Regions from separate parts of the Paraglaciecola sp. G1-13 genome, predicted to be linked through region 2. Evidence: predicted binding sites of a transcription regulator. Region 2 holds the regulator's gene; the other holds the start of a gene.
What was found. Region 2 encodes NrdR, which represses ribonucleotide reductase genes. Its sites were predicted from a motif close to AAACACNANATNTNGTGTTT; they were not measured.
Positions count from the first base shown of each region.

Region 1: the regulator NrdR is predicted to act here: its motif matches at 3,083-3,102, upstream of nrdA (class 1a ribonucleoside-diphosphate reductase subunit alpha).

Region 1 covers NZ_CM147903.1:2,484,775-2,494,139, forward strand. Annotated here, with positions in the region: gene gyrA (DNA topoisomerase (ATP-hydrolyzing) subunit A) at 1-1,221, opposite strand, end outside; gene ubiG (bifunctional 2-polyprenyl-6-hydroxyphenol methylase/3-demethylubiquinol 3-O-methyltransferase UbiG) at 1,502-2,221, shown strand; gene AC0L6N_RS10415 (HAD family hydrolase) at 2,223-2,879, shown strand; gene nrdA (class 1a ribonucleoside-diphosphate reductase subunit alpha) at 3,262-5,577, shown strand; gene nrdB (class Ia ribonucleoside-diphosphate reductase subunit beta) at 5,643-6,773, shown strand; gene yfaE (class I ribonucleotide reductase maintenance protein YfaE) at 6,773-7,045, shown strand; gene AC0L6N_RS10435 (phosphoribosylaminoimidazolesuccinocarboxamide synthase) at 7,192-8,295, opposite strand; gene bamC (outer membrane protein assembly factor BamC) at 8,374-9,365, opposite strand, start outside.
Region 2 covers NZ_CM147903.1:1,066,837-1,076,201, forward strand. Annotated here, with positions in the region: gene AC0L6N_RS04420 (Gfo/Idh/MocA family protein) at 1-782, shown strand, start outside; gene glyA (serine hydroxymethyltransferase) at 1,052-2,308, shown strand; gene AC0L6N_RS04430 (FlgO family outer membrane protein) at 2,539-3,123, shown strand; gene AC0L6N_RS04435 (FlgO family outer membrane protein) at 3,137-3,802, shown strand; gene AC0L6N_RS04440 (FlgO family outer membrane protein) at 3,851-4,990, shown strand; gene nrdR (transcriptional regulator NrdR) at 5,117-5,566, shown strand; gene ribD (bifunctional diaminohydroxyphosphoribosylaminopyrimidine deaminase/5-amino-6-(5-phosphoribosylamino)uracil reductase RibD) at 5,625-6,743, shown strand; gene AC0L6N_RS04455 (riboflavin synthase) at 6,887-7,552, shown strand; gene ribBA (bifunctional 3,4-dihydroxy-2-butanone-4-phosphate synthase/GTP cyclohydrolase II) at 7,648-8,745, shown strand; gene ribH (6,7-dimethyl-8-ribityllumazine synthase) at 8,990-9,365, shown strand, end outside.

The DNA.
Region 1 (9,365 bases), 1.4 Mb from region 2:
TATTTTGGCATCAGACGGGCTTTTAGACGCTTTAATCAGTGCGATTATCGGGTCTATATTAGCCAAAGCAATCGCTAAACCTTCAAGAATATGGGCACGCTCACGGGCTTTCTTCAGTTCGAAAACCGTACGGCGTGTGACCACTTCGCGGCGGTGTAAAACGAAGGCTTGCAGTATCTCAAGTAAATTGAACACTTTAGGCTGAGTTTTATCCAGTGCCACCATGTTGATCCCAAACACGGTTTGCATCTGTGTTTGTGAATATAAGTGGTTCAGTAAGACTTCACCTGACTCGTTACGTTTGACTTCAACTACAATACGCATGCCATCTTTGTCAGACTCATCACGTAGGGCTGAAATGCCTTCTATTTTCTTTTCTTTTACCAGCTCGGCTATCTTTTCAATTAGGCGCGCTTTGTTGACCTGATAAGGAATTTCGTGAACGACTATGGTTTCTTTACCATTGTCTTCGCGCTCAATCTCTGCGCGGGCGCGCATGTATATTTTTCCACGCCCAGTACGGTACGCTTCTTCAATACCCTTACGACCACTTATAAAGGCAGCGGTCGGGAAATCTGGGCCTGGGATATATTCCATCAATTCTTCAATGGAAAGCTCAGGCTTATCAATTAACGCGATACACCCGTTCACAACTTCGGTTAAGTTGTGAGGAGGAATGTTAGTCGCCATACCAACAGCAATACCTGAAGAACCATTGATTAATAGGTTGGGTACTTTAGTGGGCAGTACGTCAGGGATGAATTCGGTGCCGTCGTAATTCGGAACGAAGTCGACGGTTTCTTTTTCTAAATCCGCTAATAATTCATGGGAAATTTTCGCCATACGGATTTCGGTGTAACGCATTGCAGCGGCTGAATCACCATCAACAGAACCGAAGTTACCTTGACCATCTACCAGCATGTAACGTAAAGAAAACGGCTGAGCCATACGTACGATGGTATCGTAAACAGCCGAGTCTCCATGTGGGTGGTACTTACCGATAACATCACCGACAACACGTGCCGATTTTTTATAGGGTTTGTTAAAATCGTTTTTCAGCTCGTTCATAGCGAACAAAACCCGGCGATGCACGGGCTTCAAGCCATCTCTTACATCAGGCAGCGCCCTGCCTACAATTACGCTCATGGCGTAATCAAGATAAGAATTTTTAAGTTCTTCTTCAATATTAATAGGAAGAATTTCTTGGGCGTGATCAGTCATATACAGCCTTGTCCCTAGTCATTATTATTAGAAATAGAATTAGACATAAAATTTACAATCCGCGTCAGTGCATTTGAGCTAGGCCTCAAAATAACAGTCAACGATTAACTCTGGAATTTCGTATTATCGAGCCTTGGGATTCTAACACTGACCGTAAAAAATAAATAGATAGGATCCGCTCATATAGTAGCCAAAGACGCTAAAAAACCGCATATATTGCGCTAGCCAGCTTTAATACATGCTGGCTATAATAGCGAAATTCAAATTTTTGGACCGCAATATGAACTCAGCTCAAAATGTTGACCATCAAGAAATACAGAAATTTGCCGATTTGGCATCTCGTTGGTGGGACCTAAACGGGGAGTTTAAACCCTTACATACCATCAACCCACTTAGAACCGATTATATCGTGCAGCGCACTCAAGGGCTTGAAGGCAAGAAAGTGATTGATGTGGGTTGCGGTGGCGGTATTTTAGCGGAAAGTATGGCGCGCGCGGGTGCTGAAGTATCCGGCATTGATATGGGCGAAGCCCCGCTTGAAGTAGCAAGATTACATAGCCTTGAATCACAATTAAGCATTGACTATCAGCTGTCAACAGCGGAAGAGTTCGCTGATGCCCATCCTGGGCAATTCGATGTGGTGACTTGTATGGAAATGCTCGAACATGTGCCTGACCCGTCATCTGTTGTTGAGGCCTGTAGCAGACTGGTTAAACCTGGTGGCACGGTATTTTTCTCGACCCTAAACCGTAATATCAAATCATATTTGATGGCGATAGTCGGCGCAGAGCACATTCTTAAATTAGTGCCAAAAGAAACCCACAATCATGACAAGTTTATTAAACCCTCGGAATTATTAAACTGGGTAGACAATACATCTTTAATGGCGAAACATATGACAGGCCTGCATGTAAACCCCATTACTCAACAGTTTTATTTATCTGACAAAAACGTTGACGTGAATTACATCGTACATTGTCAGCATGGCGGTGATGCATAACATGCTAAATAAGCCCAAAGGTGTATTGTTCGATTTAGACGGTACGTTATTAGACACTGCACGAGATTTAGGCAATGCCCTAAACTGGGTTTTACACCAACATAAAATGCCCTCATGCGCGTTCAGCGTATATCGTAATATTGCTTCCGATGGCTCTCAAGGATTACTCGAAATAGGCTTTGGCGATAGGCTTGCGGATTTTGACGTCGAAGCACTTAGGGCCCTTTTTCTTGAAAGATATGAACAAGAGATATGTGTAGATACCGTTTCGTTTGATGGCATTAGAGAGCTACTTGCACGTTTAGATAAGGATAATATCCCTTGGGGCATTGTGACCAATAAACCACAATGGCTCACCGAGCTTTTGTTACCTCATTTTGACGAGTTTGCCCAGTGCCAAGTGGTCATCAGTGGCGACACGTTAGAAAAACGCAAACCCCACCCTTTGCCCCTGATACATGCTGCAAACGCGATGAACATTAATCCTACAGAGTGTTGGTATATCGGTGATGCTAAACGTGACATAGATGCCGCAAAAGCTGCGAACATGTTTAGTGTGGTGGCAAACTATGGATACATAGGCCCAGAGCATAGATCAGACAGCTGGAATGCGGATCTGTACATTGATCAACCACAGGCAATCCTCGCCCACCTATAACACCAAACACGATATGTAGTGGTTTTGTAAACACCTAGACACTATATATCGTGAAATTATAACAACTTATTTTTTCGATTAAAAAAGTTTATAAAAAAATAATTCCTAAAAATGATCTTGCATTCCCTATACATGCAAAGAGAATGGCCTTGTTAGGTGAGTCGTTACTAACATAAATTTTCTGTTGATTTGAACGTCTACAAAAGCACCAGATGTGGGGTTGCAAAGGCACTAAAACCTCATTATCTTGTGTTTTATCGACAGGATGGTCGTTGTAAAAAAGATCCGCAACTTTCCCTCTTCGTCAAGCATAATTTCCACAGAAATGGTGAAATTCACCGTTTCTATATTTTGTAAAAACTATAATCAAAACGGCGTATACATGAATAACAAACTCTTCGTTACCAAGCGAACTGGCGAGCGCGAAAGCATTGACCTCGAAAAAATCCACAAAGTTATTACTTGGGCAGCTAAAGGCCTTAATAATGTGTCTGTATCTCAGGTGGAAATTAAAGCGCATATTCAGTTCTACGACGGTATCAAGACAGAAGATATTCATGAAACGCTGATCCGCTCAGCGGCCGATCTTATTTCAACAGACGCACCAGATTATCAATACTTAGCAGCACGTTTGGCTATCTTCCATTTACGTAAGAAAGCTTATGGGCAGTTTGAGCCCCCAGCGCTTTTCGCCCATGTTACCAACATGGTCGAGATGCAAAAATATGATCAACATTTGTTGAGTGATTACAGCGAAGCTGAATTTCAAGAAATGGATGATTATATTGACCACTGGCGTGACATGGACTTTAGCTACGCCGCAGTAAAGCAGCTAGAAGGTAAATACCTTGTTCAAAACCGGGTAACAGGCGAAATTTACGAAAGTGCCCAATTTTTATATATCTTGGTCGCAGCATGTTTGTTTGCTGATTACCCGAAAGATTCGCGCATGGAATACATCAAGCGCTTCTATGATGCGACGTCGAAATTCAAAATCTCACTGCCTACGCCAATCATGGCCGGCGTGCGTACACCTACAAGGCAGTTCAGCTCATGTGTATTGATTGAAGCTGGCGATAGCCTTGATTCAATTAACGCGACAGCCAGTGCCATTGTTAAATACGTGAGCCAGCGCGCCGGTATCGGTGTCAACGCAGGGCGCATACGTGCTCTTGGTAGCCCTATTCGCGGCGGCGAAGCATTCCATACGGGTTGTATTCCATTCTACAAGTATTTCCAAACTGCCGTTAAAAGTTGTTCACAAGGCGGCGTTCGCGGCGGTGCAGCAACACTTTTCTACCCACTTTGGCATATGGAAGTGGAATCACTTCTAGTATTGAAAAATAACCGTGGTGTAGAAGAAAACCGCGTTCGTCATTTGGATTACGGCGTGCAATTTAATAAGTTGATGTATCAGCGCTTGATTAAAGATCAGCACATTAGCTTGTTTAGCCCATCTGACGTACCTGGTTTGTACGATGCGTTCTTTGCTGACCAACCTAAATTTGAAGAGCTATACGTTAAGTACGAGCAAGATGACAGCATCCGCAAGACCCAAATCAAAGCAGTAGAGTTGTTTAGCTTGTTCATGCAAGAGCGTGCTAGTACCGGCCGTATCTATCTTCAGAACGTGGATCACTGCAACACGCACAGTCCTTTCGACCCGAAAGTTGCACCGATCCGTCAAAGCAACCTGTGTCTTGAAATCGCTCTACCGACTAAACCCCTTGAGCACGTTAATGACGAAAACGGCGAAATTGCCCTTTGTACATTATCAGCGTTTAACCTAGGTGCCATTGAAAGCTTAGAAGACTTCGCAGAAATGGCTGACCTCGCCGTACGTGCGCTTGACAACCTACTCGATTATCAAGATTACCCCGTACCCGCAGCGTACAATGCCACTATGGGGCGTCGTACATTGGGTATAGGTGTAATCAATTTTGCCTACTACCTTGCTAAGAACGGCGTTAAATACTCAGATGGCAGTGCCAACGGCCTCATTCACCGAACATTTGAAGCCATGCAATATCACTTGATGCGTGCCTCTTGTAACCTAGCAAAAGAGAAAGGCGCATGTCCTAAGTTTGATGAGACCACCTACTCTCAAGGGATCATGCCAATTGATACCTACAAGAAAGACTTAGACAAAATTTGTAACGAGCCACTGCATTGTGACTGGGACAGTCTACGTGCTGACATCAAGCAATACGGTCTACGTAACAGTACCTTGTCTGCCTTGATGCCGTCTGAAACATCATCACAGATTTCAAATGCCACCAATGGCATTGAGCCACCACGCGGCCACATCAGTGTTAAATCTAGTAAAGATGGAGTGTTGAAGCAGGTGGTGCCTGAGTACGAATTGTTGAAAGACAAGTACGAATTGTTGTGGGACTTACCGTCTAACGATGGTTACTTACAGTTAACCGGTATTATGCAAAAGTTTGTTGATCAAACAATTTCAGCTAACACCAGTTACGACCCGAACAAATACGACGGTGGCAAAGTCCCCATGAAGTTATTGTTGAAAGACTTGCTTACCGCTTATCAGCTAGGCGTAAAAACTTTGTACTACCACAACACTCGTGATGGCGCAGCAGATACATCACAGCAAGAGCTGAAATCAACCCAGTTCGTTCCACAAGAAGCAGTCGTTGAAGAAGACGACGATTGTGCTGGCGGTGCGTGTAAAATTTAATCTTTCTGAGCCCTTTAGCGTATCCCTAAAGGGCGAATTCAACTCAAAATGGTCTGCTAACATTCATGAAATACACAACGTTTAATCAAATCAATAATGACCCTTTGCAGGAACCTATGTTTTTTGGCAATCCGGTCAACGTTGCCCGTTATGATCAACAAAAACACAGCATTTTCGAAAAACTTATCGAGAAGCAAATCAGTTTTTTCTGGCGCCCCGAAGAAGTAGATGTCAGTAAAGACAGAGTTGACTTTCAAAAGCTGAGTGAATCAGAAAAGCATATTTTTATTTCGAATTTGAAATATCAAACCTTATTAGACTCTATTCAAGGCCGTAGCCCAAATATTGCTTTCTTACCGATTATTTCTATTCCTGAGCTAGAAACATGGACTGAAACATGGTCGTTTTTTGAAACCATTCATTCACGTTCCTACACCCATATTTTGCGTAACTTGTTTGGGGACCCAAGCAGTATTTTCTCCGATATCGTTGAAAATGAGCAAATCAAGAAGCGCGCTGCTGATATTTCTAAATACTATGACGATTTGATTTTTTACACCCAACTTTGGCAAACCCTTGGTGAAGGTACGCACACCATCAATGGTGAAGAGCACGTTGTGACTATGCGTACGCTGAAGATAAAACTATTCTTGTGCATGAATTCAGTCAATGCCTTGGAAGCGATTCGTTTTTACGTGTCGTTCGCGTGTACGTTTGCGTTTGCTGAGCGTGAATTAATGGAAGGTAATTCTAAAATTATTCGCCTGATTTCACGTGATGAAAACCTACACTTGACCTCGACGCAGCATATTTTGAACTTGTGGGCCAAAGGCAAAGACGACCCTGAAATGGCTGAAATCGCCCTTGAGTATAAAGAGGAAGCGACAAATATCTTCCTTGACGCAGTTAATCAAGAGAAAGAATGGGCTGAGTACTTATTTCAGAACGGCTCGATGATTGGCCTAAATAAAGACATTTTATGTCAATACGTGGAGTTTATTGCGAACCACAGAATGTCAGCAATTGGCTTAGGTCAGCCATTTGACATTAAAAATAACCCCTTGCCTTGGATGAATAATTATTTGAATTCAGACAACGTACAGGTCGCTCCGCAAGAATCCGAGATCAGCTCCTATCTTGTCGGCCAAATCGACTCTGAAGTCGGCAGCAACGACTTCGACGAGTTCGAGTTATAGTGTGCAAAAAAGTCACGATTGTTGAACACGACGACCCCGATGCCCCCTGTGAGCAAACGATTTCGTTTGCTCACAACAATCTCCTCGACTGTTTGCTCACCCATAATGTTCCTAAGGAATACCACTGCAAAGAGGGATTTTGCGGCGCATGTAGAACACAGTTAATCGAAGGTGAGGTAGAATACCTACTTGATCCTCTTGCTTTCATCGATGACGGCGAAATACTGCCTTGTTGCTGTAAACCCTTGGGCCACATAAAAATTAAAGCGTAATCCAACCTCCAATACACACGCAGCGTCAATCGATTGGAATTAGCTAACAAGAAGCTAGCGGTTTTAAAACCCAAAAAAGCCAGCAAAATAGCTGGCTTAAAAATATCTGGCTTATATGAGTCTCACCTTTCAAACGAGATATGAGTTTAGTCAATAAGCTGGTACTTATCCCGTAAAACACTGATCACTTCTTCTTTAGGGTTATCACTGAGCACAATTTTTTGGCCGGTGATTTTCTCCGCTATTTGTGTATAAGTCTTTGATATATCCATTAACACCTGTACTGGTAAGGCATTGTTTCGTGCTAATGCCTCGCGTTCGTCCATGCGCTCTTTATTAAGCAATATATCAGGATCAGGGAAGTAATTGAGCAGCAACTGCCTGAATCCCTCTTTTGAGTTCTCGACAATATTGCCTTGATCGTATTGCTTGGCGTCCCATATACGAGATGAATCTGGGGTTCCCACTTCATCCATATAAATTAATTTATCGTTTCCGTCTACGTCTTTTACATAACCAAATTCGAACTTTGTATCTACAAAAATTTGATCGATTTTGTTAAGCGCATGACTTATGACCCCGAAGCCTTCAGTGAGTAATTTTTCGTACAAAGCAATGTCATCAGCAGCGTTAAAGTCAAACGCAGCATAGTGTTGCGCTATATCACTACGAGACACATTCACATCGTCTGCTTCTGGCACCCCCTCAATGCCTTTAAGAACACCTTTGGTAGAAGGAGTAATCAATATATTGGCTAACTTGCTGTCTCTTGATAACCCTTCCTCAAGACGGATACCGCAAAACTCGCGTTCGCCTTTTTCGTACGCACGCCACATGGAACCCGTAATATATTGACGGCAAATCGCCTCAATCATGATTGGACGAGCTTTCTGAACAATCCATACCAGTGGGTGAGGAATGTCTAATATATGACTATCAGCCAGCCCCTGCTCCTTAAATAAGCCAAACCAATGGTTTGAAATAGCATTTAACGCTGCGCCTTTGCCAGGTACACCTTGCATACCTTCTTCACCACGCCAAATGCAATCAAACGCTGAAATACGATCGCTTATTAACATGATGGCTAATGGCGTATCTTTCGGTACCGGGTAATTATGCTCTTCAATAAGACGTCGGCTGTCCTGTTCTGTTAACCAATATACAGAACGAACTTTGCCACTGTGCACAGGTAAATCAGTACGAATAGGAAGGTTGTCATTAACAGCAAGCACTTTATCAGCGAAGCTCATACTAGATTGTCCTCAAAATGGGTTGCCTAAAAACGAAAAAGCACCCTTGCGGTGCTCTTTCAATCGATACGGATTACATTAAATGTCTAAATTATCGTCAGCCATTACTCGGGCAAACACATCATACAGACCAGATAACTTATCTTTAGTAAATGGCGTGCTCTCGTTATCAAGCACAGTTAACGAGGTATGCTCACCCGCGTCTTCCACTCTAAAACGATACTCTTGCTTTTCAAGCGGTAAAGCATTTTCGTCGTTAGACCAAACTGAATCCCACCAACCACTCTCGGTACCGTTGTACTTAACAAACAATAAACCATTAGATTTGTCGTAATCTTTCACGTCAAAACCAAGTTTACGCAACACCAATAGCACGCGCGGCCATGCTGTGTCGTAGTTACTGTCAATAATAAACGCAGGTGCATCTTCGCCATCTTGGCCAATTGTAATTTGCATACCACGGCGAATTTCCCGTAGGCGCTTAGCATCAGCCACTCGAATTTGGTATTCGTAGTGACCAATCACTTTATTCAAGATGTCGACTTCTTTAGCGCGGGAATCTACATCAGATTTTTCAGCAACAACCGCTTCCCCCTGACGCTCTTTATAATCCACTAGGTGCGCGTTCAATGTCGCCGTACGTCCATGGGGTTTCATTTCTAAATCAAATTCAAAGCGTTGGCTGGTGTCACGCTCAACAGATGACCAGCTATACCAATGATCATCTAAAATCTCTTTGGCCACGACCCAATCGGTAACGAGGCGCTGTTTGTCCTTATCGAACGATTCAATGCCAATGCCCTGCTCTTCTAGATAACTCAGCAGAGAATTCCAAATAGTGGTGTCTAGCGGTTGACTATCGTCGACTTGGTCGAAAAACACCTTAGCATCTTTACTGCCATCATCAACATGAGACCCAGTGACTAAAGGCAACACCAACGCGGGTGAAACGACCTTGAGCTTTTTGCCAATAAAATTGCGCGGCGCATCAGCATCCAAAGCAGGAAGCTTATAAGCCTGACTAAAATTAGGACGGTCAACATCGGCTGGTACTTGAATATCATGACCTG
Region 2 (9,365 bases):
CTACACCGCAAAGCCTGCACTACGAGCAAGCGAAAATGTGCTTAGAAGCTGGCAAACATGTATTGATGGAAAAGCCGCTGACTATTAACGCGGCGCAAACCGAAGCGTTAATCGCGTTAGCACAAGAAAAGCAGTTATTACTGCAAGAAGGGCTGTGGAGCCGCTTTATGCCATGCTTCGAGCAAGTAAAATTATGGCTTGACGAGGGGCGCATAGGCGAGCTGCAATATATTTGCTCTGACATTGGTTTTTCTTTTGGTGACAGAGAAGGGCACAGATTACATAACCCTGCCTTGGGCGGTGGCGCATTACTCGATTTAGGCGTTTACAGCATTACTTTGAGCCAATGTTTGATGCAAGAGCACCCCAGTGAAATTAACGCCATGAGCCATTTTGGTAACCTGCAAGTAGATGAAAACACGATCGTGAATATGCGCTATCCGTCTGGGCGCTTCGCTCAGTTTACTTGCACGATCGCTGCACAGGCGAGTAATTCAATGACGTTAATGGGCAGTAAAGGCCGTATTGTATTGCCGTATATGTTTTGGAACGGCAATAAAGCGACTTTGCAGCAAGAAGACGTGCAAGACGAGGTGATTGAGTTCGCCCATCGGGTAAATGGTTTTGAGTATCAAATTGAAGAAGCCATGAACATGATTGAGAAAAATCAAGTATGCAGTGATTTTATGCCCCACGGCGATAGCCTAGCGGTTATGCAAACCATGGATGAAATTCGCCGCCAAATTGGCCTGAAATTCAGCCCTGACGCAGAGCGTATGTAGCACGACTGGTTCACCACCTAAGCCGTGGTGATCCTTCTTTACACTTTTAGGTTATAGAACATTGCATAAAAGCTATGTACAAAAAGTGCAAAATGACTAGAATGTGCGCTCTTTTTAGTTAGCACTTAAATTGCCAGCCAACATAGCGTTTGATGAAAAATGCAGCTACGGCGTTAAGTGTCTGTTGAAATTATGTATTTTTGACAGGCCAAAGCGCACGCAGTTAAGCGACTTTTATCGCGCAAGTGTAGCGGCCCCGAGGAGAACTGATGTTATCACGTGACATGAATATTGCCGATTTTGATCCTGAGTTGAGTCAAGCTATCGCGCAAGAAACCCAGCGCCAAGAAGATCACATTGAACTGATCGCCTCTGAAAACTACTGTAGCCCGCGCGTACTTGAAGCCCAAGGCTCGCAACTAACCAATAAATACGCTGAAGGTTACCCGCACAAGCGTTACTACGGCGGTTGTGAATACGTTGATATCGCAGAAGATTTAGCCATTGAGCGTGCTAACCAATTATTCGGCTCTGACTACGCTAACGTGCAGCCTCACTCTGGCTCACAAGCTAACTCAGCGGTATTTATGGCGTTACTTGACGCTGGTGATACCGTGCTAGGGATGAGCTTGGCACACGGTGGTCACTTAACCCACGGCGCACATGTTAGCTTCTCGGGCAAAACCTATAACGCAGTGCAGTACGGTATCGATGAGCAAACTGGCAAAATCGATTACGACGTAGTTGAAGCGCTCGCGGTTGAGCATAAGCCAAAAATGATCATCGGTGGTTTCTCAGCGTACTCAGGTATTGTTGATTGGCAGCGTTTCCGTGAAATCGCGGACAAAGTAGGTGCTTACTTATTAGTGGATATGGCTCACGTTGCAGGTTTAGTAGCCGCTGGTTTATACCCTAACCCATTACCTCATGCGCATGTGGTGACCACCACTACGCATAAAACCTTAGCTGGCCCACGTGGCGGTTTGATTTTATCAGCTTGTGGCGATGAAGCGATTTACAAAAAACTAAACAGCTCAGTATTCCCTGGTAATCAAGGTGGCCCTTTGTGTCACGTGATTGCAGCGAAAGCCGTTGCGTTTAAAGAAGCATTACAGCCAGATTTTAAAGCATACCAACAGCAAGTATTGCTTAACGCCAAGGCCATGGTCAGCGTGATGCAAGAGCGCGGGTACGACATCGTATCTGGCGGCACCGACAACCACCTGTTCTTGCTTGATTTGATCAGCAAAGACATCACAGGTAAAGATGCTGACGCAGCGCTAGGGCGCGCTAACATCACAGTGAACAAAAACTCAGTCCCTAACGACCCACGCTCTCCGTTTGTGACCAGTGGTTTGCGTATTGGCTCACCTGCCATTACCCGCCGTGGTTTTAAAGAAGAACAAGCGAAGCAAGTGGCTACGTGGATTTGCGACGTTATCGACAACATCGAAGACGAAGCGGTCATCCAACGCGTAAAAGGTGAAGTATTGACCCTTTGCGGTAAGTTCCCGGTATACGCGTAGGTTTTGCGTCGTTCATTAAATAAGAAACACCGTCCAGTGTAGTGCGGCAAAACGAGTGCACTAAATAGAAATCCGTTGAGGTTAGCCTTAACGGATTTTTTTATGGCCTGATATTTGCTGAAATCATCAATACTAAGGTCTGAGGCACTGTTTTTTGACGCTTCAATCATGATTTAACGTTGCGCTATAGCCATAGATAGCAACGCACTGAACAACGCGGGGCGAATGTTTTGAAGATTTTTTTGAGTCTATTAGTGCTATTTCTTGCAGGCTGTGCCCATTTACCTTCATGGCAAGAGGATGCCGATGAAGGGCAGATTGTGGCCGAAGAGCCTCTATTGCTGCATACAGATCAAATAGCCAATAAGTTGTTCTCAAGCTTAGCGCCCATTGAATATGGGAACTTAGCAGTAGTGAGTTTTACCGAATTAGAGAGTTTAGCGTTATCAAAAGCCAACCACTCATTGAACATGTTGGGTTTGCAGCTCCAAGAAAGCATGTTATCGGTATCAACTCAGCGCGGCTTTAATGTGGTTGAAATACGGGCCGCGAATCAAGTGCAATTGTTTAAAGATCACGAGCGATTACTAAGTCGTGACAGTGCAGATATCAGCAAAGATATAGATGTGCGCTACATGGTGGTAGGTACTTTACTTCAAGGTAATCAAATGACCACTGTTAATGCCAGATTACTTGATTTACGGGAAGGAACGGTTATCGCTGCGGTATCAGATAATGTGCCTAACAGTGTGATTGGCCTAAATGCCAACCAGATCCAGATGAAACATAACAAGCTGTATCGCTCGTCATTATAAAAGTGAGTTAATTATGAAATCGATAAAACTAGCCGCTATACCCCTTATGTGCTTTTTAAGTACTTCATGTTCAAGTTGGTTTTCTAGCGACGAGCAAGTACAAGAAGTTGAAGCAATGACGCCAAGCCAGCAAATGACGTCGGTGAGTCGCTATAACAACCAACGCATGTCAGACATCTACAAGCGTGTTGAAGTAGGTGATGTTAACCATTATGTGCAAGGGATCATGCAAGACTTGATTGCCAATATGGATAACCCAGAAAGTAGCATGGATATTGGTGTGACGAGTTTTGTTTATCTCGACGGTAGCTTTGATGAAACAGACCTGCTGGGCAATCAATTATCCGAGAGTTTTATTCACGAACTGCATCAATTTGGTTTAAACGTACTGGATTTCAAAAGCTCCGATTATATCCGCGTTACTCCAACAGGCGACTTTAATTTCAGCCGCGATTATGAAGAACTAAACCCAGACATGCCTGTGCAATATGTAATGGGTGGCACTATGGTAAAGCATCAAGACGGGGTCATTGTGAACGCCCGTATGGTGTCTATCAACAGCAAAAAGGTGTTGTCTAGCGCGCAAGGGTTTATCCCTGCCAGTGTGGTTAACGCATTACACCGAAGTCAGGGCAATCCCGGCATTAGCCTTAAATTCAAGCAAAGTGAAAAAAGCTAAGAATATTCTGAGCGCTTAAAGCTAATCGTTAAAATTCTGAGGTGCATTGTGAGTAAATTTAATAAGAATAACCAGTACGTAGTTAGGGGGCTAACCAAAGCATGTTGCGTAGGGGTCTTTCTCACATCAGTATCCGGTTGTTCAATGTTTCAAGACAACAATGAAATAGTGATAGACAAAAGCGACCCACAATACCTCGAATTAAAAGCGATGCTCGAACAACAAAAAATTGAATGGGAAGCACAAAAACCGGCCCTTGAGCGGATGGTGAAAAACGAAGAAGATTTGGCTTTCTTAATTGATACTTTAAGTGAAATGTCAGTTATTGGCAGTTCGCCGTCGTTAGAGCAATACATGCAGGGGCAACCGCAATATACACAAGGAAATAACCCTCAAGGAAATAGTGCTCAATCTGACGGCAGCCAAAGTAAAGGCATCTCAGTCGGCAGCTCACAGACGATCAATACAGATAATTCAAATACCTCAATTAACGTTAACAATGTTAATAGTGGGAATACTTCTTATGCCAATCCGTTGGCACCACTGGCTGACTCTCCTGAAGAGTTAACGCAATTGATGAACGACCTACAAAAATTAGCCCGTACTCAGCGATATAATAAATTAAATAACATCACAGCATCTGCTCATTCCCAAAGCGATTCTGTCAACGGCAAATTAGAAAGCGCAACACATAATAACCAACTTGGTATGTCTACGGGGCGCTATGCCATCTCTCACGGCGGAATCTTTGCCAACAGTAAAGTGGGGTTAGGCGAGTACGCCCAGCAATTGGCAGGTAAGTTGGCCAAGTTTACTGCCCTTGAAGGCATGACGGTGGGTGTTGCAAGCTTTGTTGATTTTGATGAAACGTTACGAAATTCCAGTAGTTTAGGTAATCAATTTGCAGAAGCGCTAGCCACTGAACTGCCCAGTTATGGCGTTAATGTAGTGGATTTCAAGCTAACTAAAAATATTGATGTGTCCGCCATGGGTGACTTAGCGCTATCGCGCGACGGTGCACTTCTAAATGGCCAAACCGATATGAATTACGTGCTGACAGGCACGCTGGTCGCCACTCATAGAGGAGTGAAAATTAACAGCCGTGTGGTATCTGTTGATGACAACAGCGTTATCGCGGCGGCCAGTACTTTTGTTCCCAGAGGGCTCTTGCAGCAAATACAGCCTTAGTTGCAGGAGACAGCAGGCTTTTAGCTTTGGTTTAACAATTCTATTGCCCTACCTTTGCTCTTACTCCTATCAACTTTCGCGTTTTTTTGTTAATTTACCGGAAAATTTCCGGTACAAGAGAACGTTATGTTTTGTCCCTTCTGTTCTATCCAAGAAACCAAGGTGATTGACTCTCGCTTAGTGGCTGACGGGCACCAGGTGCGCCGCCGTCGTGAATGTACTATGTGTAAAGAGCGTTTCACTACCTTTGAAATGGCTGAATTGGTCATGCCCCGCGTGGTCAAGCGCGATGGCTCTCGTGAGCCGTTTAACGAAGATAAGTTGCGGGCAGGATTACAGCGTGCCCTTGAAAAACGCCCAGTGAGTACCGAGCAAGTGGAGCAGTGTATCAGTCGTCTTAAATCGGCTATGCGTGCCACAGGCGAGCGTGAGATCACCAGTGAATACTTGGGCAATCTAATTATGGACGCTCTCAAAGAGCTGGATAAAGTGGCCTATGTGCGCTTTGCATCTGTGTATCGCTCGTTCGAAGATATTCGCGAATTTGGCGAAGAAATCGCACGTTTGGGTGACTAACATGCCGAATGATTCACGTTTTTCCTGTGCCCTAGAGTTAAATTAATAAGGTTGTAGAGTGACGCAATTCTCTGCGCTTGACGCAAAAATGATGGCTTTGGCCATCCGTTTGGCTGAAAAAGGCCAATACACGACTTCGCCGAATCCCAATGTGGGCTGTGTTATTACTGATGCCCAAGGCAATATTGTCGGCCAAGGCTGGCATCAAAAAGCCGGGACCCCCCATGCAGAAATTCACGCTATTGCCCAAGCCGGTGAGCGCACCAAAGGCGCGACCGCTTACGTCACATTAGAGCCGTGCAATCATCACGGTCGCACAGGCCCATGCTCCGAAGCGCTTATTAAAGCGGGAGTGAAACGCGTTGTTGCCGCGGTGGTTGACCCAAACCCACTCGTGGCCGGCAGTGGTTTACAAAAGCTCAGTGACGCGGGTGTCCAGGTGAGCAGTGGTTTACTTGAAAGTGAAGCCAAGGCGCTTAATCGCGGCTTTATCAAACGCATGCAAACAGGCAAGCCTTGGGTCACCGTTAAGCTGGCATCAAGCATGGATGGCAAAACCGCGTTAAATAATGGTGAAAGCCAGTGGATAACCGGGCCCTTAGCCCGTGAAGATGTGCAACGCCACCGAGCGAAGAGTTGCGCGATATTGTCTGGCTCGGGCACGGTCCTGGCGGATAACCCTTCATTGAATGTGCGTTACAGCGAATTGGGTTTTGCAAGAAATGCGTTAGCAGAAGTGAATTTACGCCAACCTGCGCGAGTTTTGCTCGATGGGCGCAACCAGATGCGCCCTGATCTGCATTTATTTGCTTTATCGTCTCCCATTGTGATTATCAATAGCCAGCCAAATACAGCCGAATTTCCAGATCATGTTGAGCAATATCAAGCCCAATCAAACGGTGCGCAACTTGACCTGCAAGATGTAATGAAACACCTTGGCCAGCGCGGGTTTAACCATATATGGGTAGAGGCAGGGGCGAAGCTTGCAGGGGCGTTATTACAGAATAAACTAATAGATGAATTGATTTTGTACCAAGCGCCCAAACTATTAGGAGATAAAGGCCGAGATTTATTTGCGGTGGACGAATTAACCCAAATGCAGCAAGCTTTTGAATTACAATGGCAGGATGTACGCCAAGTCGGCCTAGATTTAAAGCTGACGGCGCGCTTTACATAATTTACTACCCACGCCAAGTGACCCGTACATAACGGAAATAACGGGCGTGTTTGATATAGGGTGTTCGTTTAACCTAGCCTGTTCGTTTCAAATCAGCGCGATGTTCAAACAGATTACACAGTTAATATGAGTGAAAAGACATTATGTTTACCGGAATAATTGAAGATGTGGGGCACATCGAATCCTTAACCCCAACGGGCGATGACATTCGCTTGCGCATACGGGTAAATAAACTGGATATGTCGGATGTGGCCCTTGGCGACAGTATCGCCAATAACGGTGTGTGTTTAACCGTGGTAGACATGAACTCGAGCGGCTTTAGTGCTGACGTGTCGCACGAGACCATTAAGCGCAGCGGTTTTGCCGATTATAAAGCGGGTAGTAAGGTGAACTTAGAAAAGGCCATGTTACCGACATCCCGCTTTGGTGGGCACATCGTCAGCGGGCACGTTGATGGTGTGGGCGAAGTCGTTTCCGTCTCCCCTGTTGGGCGTTACGTGGAAATTTGGGTGCAAGCACCAAAAGATTTAGCCCGTTACTTAGCGGAAAAAGGCTCGATTACTGTAGACGGTGTCAGCTTGACGGTGAATGCTGTAGAGGGTGCCAAATTTTTGATTACTCTTATTCCCCACAGCCTGCAAGAAACCATCATTGGTGGCTACAAGAAGGGCACTAAAATTAATTTGGAAGTGGACGTGGTTGCCCGTTACCTAGAGCGATTAATGCTCGGCGACAAAGCCGCTGAAACAGGCCTGAAAAAATCAGATATCAGCATGGCGTTTTTGGCTGAAAATGGCTTTTTACGTTAGGACACATGCTGAACAACAGTCGTGCGCTTTTGGCACACAATGACATTTGCAGATAGCTGCTCATTTAAGACACAACCAAAAAGAATCACAATATTATGGCAATGAACACAACAGCAGAAATTATCGAAGACATTCGTCTTGGCAAAATGGTTATCTTGATGGATGACGAAGACCGTGAAAACGAAGGCGATTTAATTATGGCCGCTGAGTGCGTCACCCCAAAAGACATTAACTTTATGGTGACTCACGCTCGGGGGTTGGTTTGCTTGCCCATGACAGCAGAGCGTTGTAAACGCTTGAATTTGCCTTTGATGGTGGATAACAACGGTGCACAGTTCTCGACTAACTTCACCGTATCAATCGAAGCACGTGAAGGGGTCACCACGGGTATTTCTGCTGCGGATCGTGCGCGCACTATTTTAGCGGCGGTTGCTACGGATGCCACGGCCAACGATATTGTGCAACCCGGGCATATATTCCCCCTTATTGCCAAAGAAGGTGGGGTGTTAAATCGCGCTGGGCATACCGAAGCGGGTGTTGATTTACCGCGTTTAGCTGGCCTGGAGCCTGCCTCAGTTATCGTTGAAATACTCAACGAAGACGGCACCATGGCACGTGGCCCTGAGTTACAAGAATTTGCTAAAAAGCATGACCTGAAAATTGGCACAATCGCTGATTTGATTGAATATCGTAACCTAAATGAAACCACCATCGAGCAAGTGGCAAAATGCAAACTGCCGACTGAGTTCGGTGAGTTTGATTTGGTTACCTTCAAAGACTCTATTGATAACCAAGTACATTTCGCGTTGAGTAAAGGCGAAATTAGCCCTGATGAACCAACGTTGGTGCGTGTGCATTTGCACAATACTTTGAGTGACTTGCTGGGTTCTGAGCGGGCAATTGAGCGCAGCATGAATTTACCCCAAGCACTAAAACGCATTGCCGCTGAAGGTGGTGTGCTGGTTTTACTGGGTAAAGATGAAGATTTACTGACGCAAGTGAAACAGTTTGAAGCCGAAGACAACGGCGAAAAGCCTGTTGGCGCAGCATGGAGCGGCACATCTCGCACTGTAGGGGTTGGCAGTCAAATACTTGCCAGCTTAGGCGTGAAGAAAATGCGCTTGCTAAGTCGACCTAAAAAGTACCATGCCTTATCAGGTTATGGCTTGGAAGTGGTTGAATATGTCGATTAGCTAAACAGTTAATCACAAACTCTAAAAACGCCTGCTTGTCAGGCGTTTTTTGTTTTTACGCGTTACACATCAGTTGATAAGCGGTATTCGCTTAAACGTCTCCCCGATCTTTGATTTCGCCTTGAGCAGCAAAATACTTTGCCATCGATAATGACTATTTTATAAACAGCGCATTAAGCTGTTTGGGATCATATGGTGCTGTGCTATCATACGCGCCATTTTTTACAGATAAGGCTTATTAGGCATGAATATCATTGAAGGTAATATTCGCGCAACAGGCAAAAAATTTGCGTTGGTTGTGTCACGTTTCAACAGTTTCGTTGTTGAGAGTTTGGTTGAAGGCGCATTAGATACGCTAGAGCGTCACGGTGAAGTAAACAGCCAAGATATCACTTTGGTTCGCGTACCTGGTGCATACGAGTTGCCTATCGCGGCTAAAAAGCTAGCGGAAAAAGGAACCTTTGATGGGATCATCGCTCTAGGCGCTGTTATCCGTGGCGGTACACCACACTTCGAATTTGTTGCTGGTGAATGCAACAAAGGTTTAGCTCAGGTGTCACTTGAATTCGGTATTCCGGTTTCTTTTGGCGTTATCACCACTGACAGTATCGAGCAGGCTA